Linked DNA regions of Catalinimonas alkaloidigena. The protein of the gene in region 1 binds, or shares a complex with, the protein of each later gene. Links are inferred from orthologs where the notes say so. Each region holds a gene or a part of one and is shown in the gene's direction. Other genes may lie near its edges. The genes, in order: BLR44_RS18530 and groL.

Region 1 (6,041 bases):
CGCCGCGTTATTATCCGGTGCATCACCAGCAGATTCTTGCGGGGCTTAAGTCCATTCCGGTCGATTCGATCAAGTCGCGGCAGGAAGCCGACAAAATTCTGAGTGAACGGATTCCCGAGTTAGGGGTGCGACAGTTCTTGTTGAAAAACCTGACGCGAAAATCGGAGGGAGGCTTCGAGTGGCGGATGAATTTGCCCGTCATCGACCAGAAAATCGAACAGGTGGGCGAAGCGTTGCCTGCCGACGCACGTTACGAAGGCCCTACTTTGTTTTTACGTGGCGAGCACTCCGATTACATCCAACCGAAAGATGAAGCGGAAATTCATCGTCTGTTTCCGAAGGCAACCATCGAAACCGTGGCTGGAACGGGGCACTGGCTGCACGCCGAGAAACCCGACGAGGTGATCCGTTTGATTCAGGCGTTTATCGACTCAGCTTCCTAACCGGCGGATCAGCCAGAGAATAAACGTGAGCAGCAGGCTGAGCAATATGCTAGTGCCCAAAGGAAAATAAAACGAAAAGTTTTTCCGCTTTATGGCAATGTCGCCGGGCAGGCGACCGGGGCGCAGCCATTCCGGCCAATGGAATTTATCGCCGAACAAAAAAATGCCGCCCAGCAGGATCAGCAACAGGCCGAGGCCAATCAAAAGTTTTCCGAACGAAGTGGGCATGTCATCACAATGAAAGCAACATCCAAAGGTCGACTTTTTCTGATACCGACCGTATTGTCACCGGACACCGAAGCGCAGGTATTGCCGCCGCAGGTGCCCGAAACCATTCGTTCTCTACAACACTTTCTGGTTGAAAACGTGCGTACCGCGCGGCGTTTCATCAGCGGTCTGCGGCTCGGCATCTCGATCGAATCGCTCCAGTTTTACGAACTGAGCAAACATACGGAAGTACGTCAAATCGAGCAGTACCTGGATCTGGCCGAACAAGGCCACGACCTAGGCATTCTGTCCGAAGCGGGTTGTCCGGGGGTGGCCGATCCGGGCGCACGAGCCGTGGCGGGGGCGCATCGGCGTGGTATTCCGGTGGTGCCGTTGGTGGGGCCGTCGTCCATTTTGCTGGCGCTGATGGCGTCCGGGTTCAGCGGCCAGTCGTTTGCGTTTCACGGGTACTTGCCCATTGCGTCGGAAGCTCGGATCAAAGCTCTGCAAGGGTTGGAGAAGGAGGCGCAGAAACACCACCAGACGCAGATTTTCATGGAAACGCCGTACCGGAACAACCCGTTGTTAGACGATATTCTGAAAGCCTGCCGCCCGCAGACACTTTTGTGCGTAGCGGCAAACCTGACCTCGCCTCATCAGCTCATTCAGACGCAGACCGTAGAAGCCTGGCGGCGCACATCGGCCGATTTTCATAAAATTCCGGCCATTTTTCTGCTTTCGGCCTCTTGAGAGTTCCCGGTGTTGCTTGCTTTCAATCAAGCTAAAATCTGTACTTTTGGGGCCGCAATTTGCCCGCCGGTCCGGAAGGTTACCGTCTGATAATCAGTGGGCATAGGGCGATTAAACCACCGGAACTGGCGTCAGGCTCATCTCCGGTTTACGATTGATTCATCTTAACTTATTTGCAAATGCCTTATCTCTTTACCTCTGAGTCGGTCTCGGAGGGTCACCCTGACAAAGTAGCGGACCAGATTTCGGATGCTATTTTGGATGCCATGCTGGCACAAGATCCCGACTCGCGCGTGGCCTGCGAAACCATGGTAACCACCGGCCTAGTGGTGGTGGCTGGTGAAGTAACCACCAAGGCGTATGTCGACATTCCGGGCGTGGTGCGCAAAACCATCGCGCAGATCGGATACACCAAAGCCGAGTATCAGTTCGAAGCGGAATCGTGTGGCGTGATCAACGCATTGCACAGCCAGTCGCCCGACATCGCGCAGGGTGTTGACGAGCGGGAAGGAAAAGAACAAGGTGCCGGTGATCAGGGAATGATGTTTGGGTACGCCACGCGCGAAACGCCGGAATTCATGCCGATGGCGTTGGCCTTTTCGCACCGTTTGGTGAAAGAACTGGCCCGCATTCGCAAAGAAGAGCCTGAACTGATGCCGTACTTGCGTCCGGATGCGAAGGCACAAGTAACCATCGAATACAGCGACGACAACCAACCCGTCGTGGTCGATACCATCGTCGTTTCCACGCAGCACGACGACTTTATCAAGCCGGATTACGCGGCGCATCCCGATACTGCTCAGGGCCGGGCGGCGGCTGTCGCCGAGGCCGATGAAAAAATTCTGTCGAAGATCAAGAAAGACATCATTGAGAAGGTGATTCCCTCGGTCATTCCGCAAACCATGCTTTCTTCGCGCACCAAGTACCACATCAACCCTACCGGTAAATTTGTGATCGGTGGACCGCACGGCGATGCCGGCCTGACCGGCCGGAAGATCATCGTCGATACCTACGGTGGCAAAGGTGCCCACGGAGGCGGTGCGTTCTCCGGAAAAGATTCTTCGAAGGTGGACCGCAGTGCGGCCTATGCAGCGCGCCACATTGCCAAAAACATGGTGGCGGCCGGTCTTTGCGACGAGGTCCTGGTGCAGGTGGCTTATGCCATCGGTGTAGCCCAGCCGGTTTCGTTGACGGTAAACACGTACGGCACGGCGAAAGTGGACATGAAAGACGGCCAGATCGCTTCCAAGATCAAAGAACTATTCGACATGCGGCCGCGTGCCATCGTAGAGCGCCTGGGCCTGAAGAATCCTATCTTTTCTGAGTCGGCGGCATACGGACACATGGGCCGGGAAGCTGCGGCCAAAGAGGTTGGACTGGAATACGTTCGCGTTCGCGAAAACGGCACGGGCGAGAAAGAAGAGGTCCGGCGGAAAGAGAAGAAATCGGTGGAATTCTTCACGTGGGAAAAACTCGATTACGTCGATAAGATCAAAGCCGCTTTCGGCTTATAGACTTCTTAAACGTTTTAGAATAAAAAAGCCCGGCAGAGAACCTGCCGGGCTTTTTTGTGCATGTGCAGTACTTAACTACTGCTTAACGATTTTTTGCGTGAACTGGCCTTGGGCGGTAGTGACCGTGCAGAGGTAGATACCCGCCCGCAGGCTGTTCAGGTTCAGTTCCACCGAGTGGTTGACGTCCCGTGCCGACGTGGTGCGTGGCAGGACTTCCTGACCCAGGATGTTTTTCACCTGCACCTGGATTTCAGCCGCTTCCTGAAGCGAAACGTCCACCCGGGTTTGGCTGCTCGATGGGTTCGGGTAGGTCCGTACTGTGCCGTTGAGTTTGGCATAACCTCCGGCCGCAGTGATGTTTCGCAACGCCGCGCCTGTAAACTTATAGTAGTTGGTTTCGGCCAGTTGCACTTCGTGATAGTACTCGTAACTATCGCCGCCGAGCTCAAACAGGTGGAACGACAAACCCGGCTCGAAGTCAGACGACCAGATCAGGTGAATCACGTCGTCTTCCATGATGCGTTTGGGTACCTGGGGATACAGGTCTTCGCTCGAGGCATCGCCGCTGGTCCCGTCGTCCTGAACGTTTCCTACGGCTTTGGCGATGTTGATGGGGTCTGACCATACGTCACCGCCGTTTTCAGAAAAGATGCCGTAAATGTCGCGGGTGTAGACACCGAAAGCGTCTTCTTGCAAGGCCGAGTAGAAGATGTACACAACGCCTTCGGAATCGATGCTCATCGACGGTTGTGAGATGGGACCGAAGATGTAACGGCTGGTTTGTTCGAAGGTCTGTTCGTTGTCGACAATGGTAACTTCACCGTCACCGTCGGCATCGGCGATCCCAGCTACTTCGGCAAAGCCGTTGTCTTCAAAGTCTTCGTTCCAGTAGAGTAACACGGATTGACCACGGTCAAGCAGTCCGCCGTCGAAGAAGAACGAGTTGGATTGGTCGCCGTCCGGAGCTACGAACCGAAACGCAAAGCCGGTCGAGACGTGTACTTTCCCTTGGTTATCGATCAGCACGTCGAGGGCTCCGTCGTGGTCCGGGTACACGTACGCCCCATCGTCACCCGCCGAAGGGCTAAAGCTGGAATCGGCCGGAACGACCGTCGTATCCATCACCTGGATGTTCTGGTAACTCCAGGTTTCGCCGTAATCCACGGACTTCAGGAGGAATGTTACGAGCCCAACGTTGTTTTTGGTCGTGCCGTGACCCACAATGGCGACGATGCTGTCGCGGGCGTCGATTGAGAATTCCTCATTGAACAGACTGACGAAGTTGTTGGAGTCGAGGTCTTCAAAGAAGTAGTTCTGTATATCGAAGTTTTGACCACCGTCGCTGGAGCGGTGAAACACCAGGGGCGAAAAAACACCTTTGCTTACCGAAGCATCTACCATCAAAGAATCCTCCTCGTACAGATATGGATTGAGAAAGTAATGATAATAAGGAACTTGCGTTACTACGTAAATCTCATCGCCGTTTGTTGTAGCGTATGGGTTGTAGCCGGGGTTAATGGCCACATTTTTATCGCTCCAGTTGCCGGTGCCTGGTGTGCTCCGATGAAATACACGAAATTGATGATACGCATTCTGGAAACCTTGACGTCCTATAATGGTCTCACCATGGCTTGTATACAACACGCTTGCTGCACTAATCGAGCCTGACTGCGGAAGGGTCGTATTCAGTTTGATGTCTTGCCCGTCCTGAATCCAGTTGGCCGAATTGTAAAAGTTGTAGCCCGTCAAGGGGGGGACAATCATATTACTTTCTCCATCTTCCGGCAGGTAAGGCCATACCACCGTAATGTCGCCGGTTTCGTTGACCGCAATCCGCTGCCGGTCGTGCCCTTCCAGCGTAATGCCGCCCATCATATCGCGGTAGCTTTGCCCGACCACCGTGCCCCAGTAGGAGACGATCTGCGGCTTCTGAGGCGCGGGCGTAGCGCTGCGCCGGTCCTGCGATGGAGTGGTGTGTAAGTAATCTTTTTTCGTAATGGTATTCGGCACAGGGGCCACATATTTTGACTTTTGTGCGTGCACGGCGGTGAGGCAAGGCCCGACCAGCATGGCTAGAAGTAGGAGTCTTCGCATGTAAATAACTTTTGTGTGAAAAATTCAAGGTAGAAAAGAACTAAATATAAACAGATTGCTTTCCCGCAGCAACCGTAATGTCCTGCACTCGACAAAATGCAAAAGAATACCTACTGAGCAGCCATTCCAGAGGTCAATTGTCAGACCTTCCAGGCACGCACCATTTCGCGCTTGCCCGGAGGGCCGGGGAGCTTCTCGACTTTGAAGCCCGTAGCTTGCAACGTACGGCGGAAAGCACCTTGTGCACAGTAGGTTATCAACGCTCCATCAGCACGGAGCATTGTATAAAGGCGATGAAATACGTCAGGCTGCCAGCAGTCGGGCTGTTTCTGAGGAGCAAAGGCGTCGAAATAGACCACATCGTAAGCCGCCGTTGCGCTTGGGTAGGTGTGGATGTCGCCTTCGATTTTTTGGAAGGTGAAATGGGGCGTAAGCAACAAGGCCTGCCCCCAGGGCGATTCGTGTAATTGCCGAAACCACTGGCGGTCTGTAGGTTGGTCGAGGGGTGGCGGGAACGTAAGCGCTTGCCAGAGGGAGGGCGCAAGGGGATACAACTCGATCGTGTGATAAACGACCGCCTGCTGGTGCTCCTCGGCATAGCGCAAGGTCAGTAGCGCATTGAGGCCAGTTCCGAAGCCTACTTCAAATACCCGCACCGGATCGCTGACTTCGGTGGCCGGCACCAGTCCCCGCTGGATAAACACGTAGTCCGACTCGGTTACGGCCCCGCGCCGCGAGTGATACGTTTCGTCCAGCTCCGTATGGTACAAGCTGGGCGAGCCGTCGCCTGTGGTGATGAGTTGCAGCGGGGAGTCGGGCATGGCGTTGGCGTTACGATTTTTCGATCAGCACCACGGCATAAGCCGAAACGCCCTCTTCGCGGCCCACAAAACCCAGCCGCTCTGTGGTAGTCGCTTTGATGGAGACGTCTTCTTCCGGAATGCCCATCACCTCGGCTAGGCACGCCTTCATGGCCGGTACGTGCGGGTTGATTTTCGGGCGCTGGAGGCAGATGGTCGCGTCTACATTGCCT
Region 2 (6,142 bases), on another replicon or contig:
TGATTGGCCTGGTTATCGTGTTGGCAGTGTTGTTGACGTTGGTCGTACTGGCCCAAAATCCCAAAGGAGGAGGTCTTTCGTCGGCGTTTGGTGGCGCGGGCTCCAGCCAACTGATGGGCGTGAAACGCACCAACGACCTGTTGGAGAAAGTCACATGGGGCTTTGCCATCGCCATTATGGTGCTGTGCATCAGTAGCGGCTTCATCGTGAACAACAGCACGCCACAAGCCGATATTCCCAGCAGCGTCAACATTGAGCGCGCCGGTGACCTGCAAGCCCCTGCCCTACCAGAAGTGGGTGACAGCACGGCATTCGGTGGCGGTGCGGAAGGCAGCGACGTAGCCCCGGCCGAATCGTCTGACGAAGGCGACACGACCAATCCATTCTAAATCCGACGCGACAACGCGTTTCCCCGATACACAAAAGAGGTCTTTGCAGACCTCTTTTTTTATGCGGCCTGTTTGGCCATGTAGCGCACAAACGAACGCTTGGCGACCGGCAGAAGCGTTTCTTGCATCGGGCACATCACCCGCGATTCGATCAGGTAGGCCGCAGGATTGGCGATGGCTTTGTAACGGCGCACCAAATCGATCTTCAGCATCTCGTACGTATACAACCGAGGCTTTTGGACCGACTCCAGGTGGCTGACCCGGATGCCCCGGTAATTCTCTTCGGCGTTTTCAAAAATGGTGATGCGGTACTCGTACACCTCGGTGTCGCGACCCGTGGGTTGCAACAGAAACAGGAAGCCGGCGGTGGTGTCGAGCGGCACCAGACCTACCGGGCTGATGTGCAGGTTTTCGGCGACATACTGATAAATGGCTTTGCCTTCTTCCAGATACCGCTCAAACTCCGGTAACGAGAACGAAATGATCTCCTGCAGCTCCTTCATGACGCCGTCGTCTTCGACCATCTCTTCGTAAATCAGCTTCAGCCGCCGGAACTCATCACGCGAAATTTCTTTCGGAAAATTCTCCCGCAAAAGTTGTTTGTTTTCCTTGACAGAGATCAGGTTCTGGTAGTGAAAGACCAGTTCCGAAAAAGTGGGATAAAGGTGCGTTTGGCTGAAACAAGCTTCTACTTGCTGAAAATACGAGAGCAGGAGATACTTCTTGTATTCGAAATCGATCAACCCTTCTGTCAGCCAGTTCGGAGTTAGTTTCTTCATAGTGTCAGGTTTCGTGATAGACTGGCAGATAATATACAACAAACATCGGTTCAGCAACAGTAGGAAGTAAAGCTTATTCGGGCCAGTGACAAAATTTACATCGGACAGACGTAAGATACTCAGAACAAACCCATTCCGTACGTGATGTTATTATAAACACGACAGGATTTCGCGTTTATTTTCCGCGCAACGGAAACTTTGTCAGCCTCTGTACTTCGGTTTTGGTAGAATTAGCGGAAAAAATGGCCGAAATGCTCGAATCTGTAAGTTTGCAAGCGCAATGGCACAACAAATGCTTAAAGGCACACCGAGACAGTGCTCCATCACTGCCTCACGAGGAAGAATCATTAAACTAATTTGTACATCTCCTTAATTCACGATTGTTATGTCAGTAAACATTAAGCCTCTGGCCGACCGGGTTCTTGTGAAACCTGCCGCCGCTGAAGAGAAGACCGCTTCCGGAATCATCATCCCTGACACTGCCAAAGAAAAGCCGCAACGTGGCGAAGTAGTGGCCGTCGGAAACGGTAAAAAAGATGAGCCGCTTACCGTTAAAGTAGGCGATACCGTATTGTACGGGAAATACGCCGGTACGGAGATCACCGTCGATGGTAGCGACTACCTGATCATGCGTGAATCGGACGTATTTGCCATCCTCTAGTCTGAAGGACATCATCCTGCATTACATTAGTCTCAACCTTAAATCAAACTAATTTTTAGTTATGTCTAAGAAAATATATTTCAATTCGAGCGCCCGTGAGAAACTCAAAAGAGGAGTAGATACACTGGCCGATGCCGTGAAGGTCACCCTGGGTCCGAAAGGACGGAACGTCATCCTCGACAAAAAATTCGGGGCTCCTTCCATCACCAAAGACGGTGTGACGGTAGCGAAAGAAATCGAACTGAAAGACCCGATCGAAAACATGGGTGCTCAGTTGGTGAAAGAAGTAGCTTCTAAAACCGCTGACTCGGCTGGTGACGGAACCACCACCGCTACGGTGCTGGCCCAGGCCATCTTCCAGGCGGGTATCAAAAACGTAACCGCAGGTGCCAACCCGATGGACCTGAAGCGGGGCATCGACAAGGCCGTTGCGGTGATCGTAGAAAACCTTCGCAAGCAGTCGCGCAGCATTTCGAACTCCAACGAAATCACGCAGGTTGCATCGATCTCTGCCAACAGCGACCAGGAAATCGGTAGCATGATTGCCAACGCCATGGACAAAGTGGGCAAAGAGGGCGTCATCACCGTAGAAGAAGCGCGTGGCACAGAAACCGAAGTAAAAACGGTAGAAGGGATGCAGTTTGACCGCGGTTACCTGTCTCCTTACTTCGTGACCAACACGGAGAAAATGGAGGCTGAACTGGAATCACCGTTCATCCTGATCTACGACAAAAAAGTGTCGTCGATGAAAGAACTGCTGCCCGTCCTGGAGCAGGTAGCCCAAACCGGCAAGCCGCTGGTCATCATCTCTGAAGACGTAGAAGGCGAAGCCCTGGCTACGCTGGTCGTCAACAAAATCCGCGGTGCCCTGAAAGTGGCGGCCGTGAAAGCGCCCGGCTTCGGTGACCGCCGCAAAGCTATGCTGGAAGACATCGCGATCCTGACGGGTGGTACGGTGATCTCTGAAGAGCGCGGCTACAAACTGGAGCAGGCTACGCTTGATTACCTCGGTCAGGCCGAAAAAGTAATCATCGACAAAGACAACACGACGATCGTAAACGGATCGGGCTCTACGGAAGATATCCAAGGCCGTGTGAACCAGATCAAACAGCAGATCGAGAACACAACGTCTGACTACGATCGTGAGAAACTGCAGGAGCGTCTGGCCAAATTGTCAGGCGGTGTTGCCATCCTTTACATCGGTGCCGCTACCGAAGTAGAGATGAAAGAGAAAAAAGACCGTGTAGATGACGCCCTGCACGCTACCCGTGCTGCCGTAGAAGAAGGCATCATCCCCGGTGGTGGTGTGGCGCTGATCCGTGCGCTGGAGTCGCTGGATAGCGTATCTACTTACAACGAAGATGAGAAAATCGGTGTGAACATCGTTCGCACAGCGCTCGAAGCTCCGTTGCGTACGATCGTTGCCAACGCAGGTGCCGAAGGTTCTGTAGTGGTACAGCGCGTCCGCGAAGGCAAAGCCGATTTCGGTTACAACGCGCGTGACGACCGTTTCGAAGAGATGTATGCCGCTGGTATCATCGACCCGACCAAAGTAACGCGTCTGGCCCTGGAGAACGCCGCTTCGATTGCGTCGCTTCTGCTGACTACCGAATGTGTAGTTGCCGACGATCCGGACGAGAAAGAAGCTGCTGCACCTGCCGCGGGCATGGGAGGCATGGGCGGAATGGGTGGAATGATGTAATTCCTCATCGTCTCTAACATAGAAAACCCGGTATGTTTGTACCGGGTTTTTTTGTTTCACCTTTTCTTCCTTTTTTTGCTCTATCTCTCTCTATGCGCTACATTTTTGCTTAATTCCTCATGTCTGTAGAACTCACCCCGGGCTGGGGTCCCCTCCATTACCTGACGTACGTATACATCTGTGTGGCACGGGCCGATTTGCGTCTGGTCGACTCAGAAACCAACGTGATTCTCGAAAAATTGCGTTCGTTCCCGACCATGAAACCGCACCTGACCAACGAACTTTTCGAGGCGGTACTCTACCAGCAGCTCAGCCACACTTGGGATGAAGTGTACGCGCACGTAGAACACTGTTGCACGCAGTATTTGCAAGAAGACAGTGAGAAACAGGCGTTTCTGCGCGACATGGAGGAAATTATCGAGGCCGACGGCGTAGTAAAAAGCACCGAACAGGAAGTGTTCCGGGTGATCCGCGCGCTGCTGACCTAACTCACGATAGTTAATGGATGCCGTGCATCCATTTGCGGAGGCGAGGCACCAGCACCAACAGGACCAGTGCCGCCCCTAATACCACCAGCACACCCCACACCAGATACGTCTGCGAATAAAGCGCGAGCGTATCGTAGGCAGAGGCCTCGTCCGGCAGATTTTCGGCGGCGGTCAGTTGCCCGATGACGCCCGCAATCTTGTTGCCCAGCGAAATGGAGAGAAACCATGCTCCCATCACAAACCCCACGATTTTGGCGGGTGAAAGTTTGGTGATCATCGAGAGTCCTACCGGCGACAGGCTCAGCTCACCCATGGTGTGGAACAGATACATCAGCACCACGAAGATCATCGGTACCTGCGCGTTGGTCGCAAACAATTTAGCACCGGACACAATGATCACGAAGCCCAGCCCCAATTGTGCCAGCCCCAACACGAATTTCATCGGTGTGGAGGGTTCTGCATTCCGTTTGCGAAGCCGAAGCCAAATCCAGGAGAAAACCGGAGCCAACAGCATGATAAACAGCGGGTTCAGACTCTGAAAAATTGAGGCCGGTACTTCGGTCCCGCCCAGCATGCGCTGCACGTTCTTGTCCGTGAAGAGGGTTAGCGAGCCGCCCGCCTGCTCAAAAAGCGCCCAGAAGATGGCGTGGAAGAAAAACAAAACCGTCACCACCAGCAAACGGTCGCCTTCCGCTTTTGGTGATGCAGTGTCCTCGTCCGTCCCCTCGCCTTCCGGCAGGTACGCACCCGGTCGTCCGCCCGACGCGATCATGACGCGTGCTTTCCGACGCAATTGCACCGCTTCGTACACCAGATAGCCAATGATGCCGATGGTGGTCACCACCAAGAGACCCGACACAATGTTGCTGATGTTCAGCATCAGGGCGACGATGGGCAGCGCCATAAGCGATCCGATATAGACCAGCGCAGGCGCACGCAAGCCCGCCACCACCGGTCCGCGCTCCTTTACCGAAGGCGGTACCAGTCCTTTGTCGCCTAGCACCTGGGTGCGGCTGCAGATCCAGAAAAGCAGCAGCCCGCACGCCATCCCGATGCCTGCCAGCCCAAAGCCGTAGTGCCAGTTGATGCGCTCGCCCACATACCCACACGTGAGGGTGGCGAGGAACGAGCCGATGTTCACCCCCATGTAAAAAATGGTAAACGCACCGTCTTTGCGCGGATCGTCCTTTTCGTAGAAATCGCCCAGAAAGCTGGAGATGTTGGGTTTGAAATACCCGTTACCAACGATGATGAGCGCCAGCGAAAAGAAGAACAAAAACAAGCTCCCCTCAAACAAAGTACCCTCCAACGCCAACGTAAAATGCCCCAGCATCATCAGGATGCCGCCCCAGAGGATCGCTTTCCGGAAGCCGAAGATGCGGTCAGCCACCAGTCCGCCCAACACCGGAAAAAGGTAGACCATTGCCGTGTAGGAACCGTACACGCCCAATGCCCGGCTTTCGGCCCCTTCCATGGCCTGAAACAGCACCTTCGACATGTAAAGCGTCAGCAGGGCACGCATGCCGTAGAAACTGAACCGCTCCCACATCTCCGCCCCGAACAAGACAAACAGCGCCATCGGGTGGGTTTTCCGGTTGGTGGCAATGACGATGGGAACCCAGGCAGCGACGAAAATCCAGCCGAAGATGAGGAGGGTCAGGGTAAAGTCCATACAGCAAAGGGCCTAAAAAAGCCCTGCCTCGGGAAGATGAAGCAGGGCTGAAGGGATGATTTATTTTTTGCTACGTTTCAGTTCGTCGTAGCTGATGGTCTCGCCGTCGCCTTCGAGGTGTAGCGTTTCTTCCACTTCGTAGCCTTCATTGTCGCCTACCACCGACGGTTGCAAGTCTTCCGCGCCGTGTGCGAGGCGTTTCAGCGGCTTCAGTACGGCAATCATCAGAAGGCCGAAAATGACGCAGAAGATGAAGATCCCCAGAAAGATGGCGTATTCTCCGGCTTCTGTCGACAGTTCTCCCAGCGAGCCTGCCACCTTGTTGCCCAGTCCGGTAGCGGCAAAATACGCCCCCATCATAAACGCTACGTAGCGCTGCGGCGACAGCTTGGTAACGAAACTCAGCGCCACCGGCGACAGGCAAAGCTCGCCTAACGTGTGGAACATATAG

Evidence for each region.
Region 2: the proteins of BLR44_RS18530 (region 1) and groL are in contact, whole or in part, in a cryo-EM structure (PDB 8P4O), measured with the Escherichia coli proteins. The link is inferred for Catalinimonas alkaloidigena from one-to-one orthologs.

What each region holds. Positions count from the first base shown.
Region 1 is NZ_FNFO01000008.1:18,342-24,382, reverse strand. Bases 934-3,746 are described here. They hold BLR44_RS18530 (methionine adenosyltransferase), read left to right. Parts: upstream 934-1,579; coding sequence 1,580-2,914; downstream 2,915-3,746. Other genes in these bases: BLR44_RS18525 (T9SS type A sorting domain-containing protein), read right to left, coding at 2,990-3,746; BLR44_RS18535 (SAM-dependent methyltransferase), read left to right, coding at 934-1,400. Outside these bases: BLR44_RS18545 (alpha/beta fold hydrolase), read left to right, coding at 1-443; BLR44_RS18540 (DUF2905 domain-containing protein), read right to left, coding at 432-671; more of BLR44_RS18535, read left to right, coding at 681-933; more of BLR44_RS18525, read right to left, coding at 3,747-5,008; mnmD (tRNA (5-methylaminomethyl-2-thiouridine)(34)-methyltransferase MnmC2), read right to left, coding at 5,149-5,829; ispF (2-C-methyl-D-erythritol 2,4-cyclodiphosphate synthase), read right to left, coding at 5,840-6,041. UniProt on the Escherichia coli protein: Catalyzes the formation of S-adenosylmethionine (AdoMet) from methionine and ATP.
Region 2 is NZ_FNFO01000001.1:606,335-612,476, reverse strand. The notes cover bases 1,297-4,210. They hold groL (chaperonin GroEL), read left to right. Parts: upstream 1,297-1,890; coding sequence 1,891-3,531; downstream 3,532-4,210. Other genes in these bases: BLR44_RS02325 (peptide MFS transporter), read right to left, coding at 4,030-4,210; BLR44_RS02330 (tellurite resistance TerB family protein), read left to right, coding at 3,651-4,019; groES (co-chaperone GroES), read left to right, coding at 1,554-1,829. Outside these bases: preprotein translocase subunit SecG, read left to right, coding at 1-389; BLR44_RS02345 (hypothetical protein), read right to left, coding at 449-1,168; more of BLR44_RS02325, read right to left, coding at 4,211-5,691; BLR44_RS02320 (peptide MFS transporter), read right to left, coding at 5,752-6,142.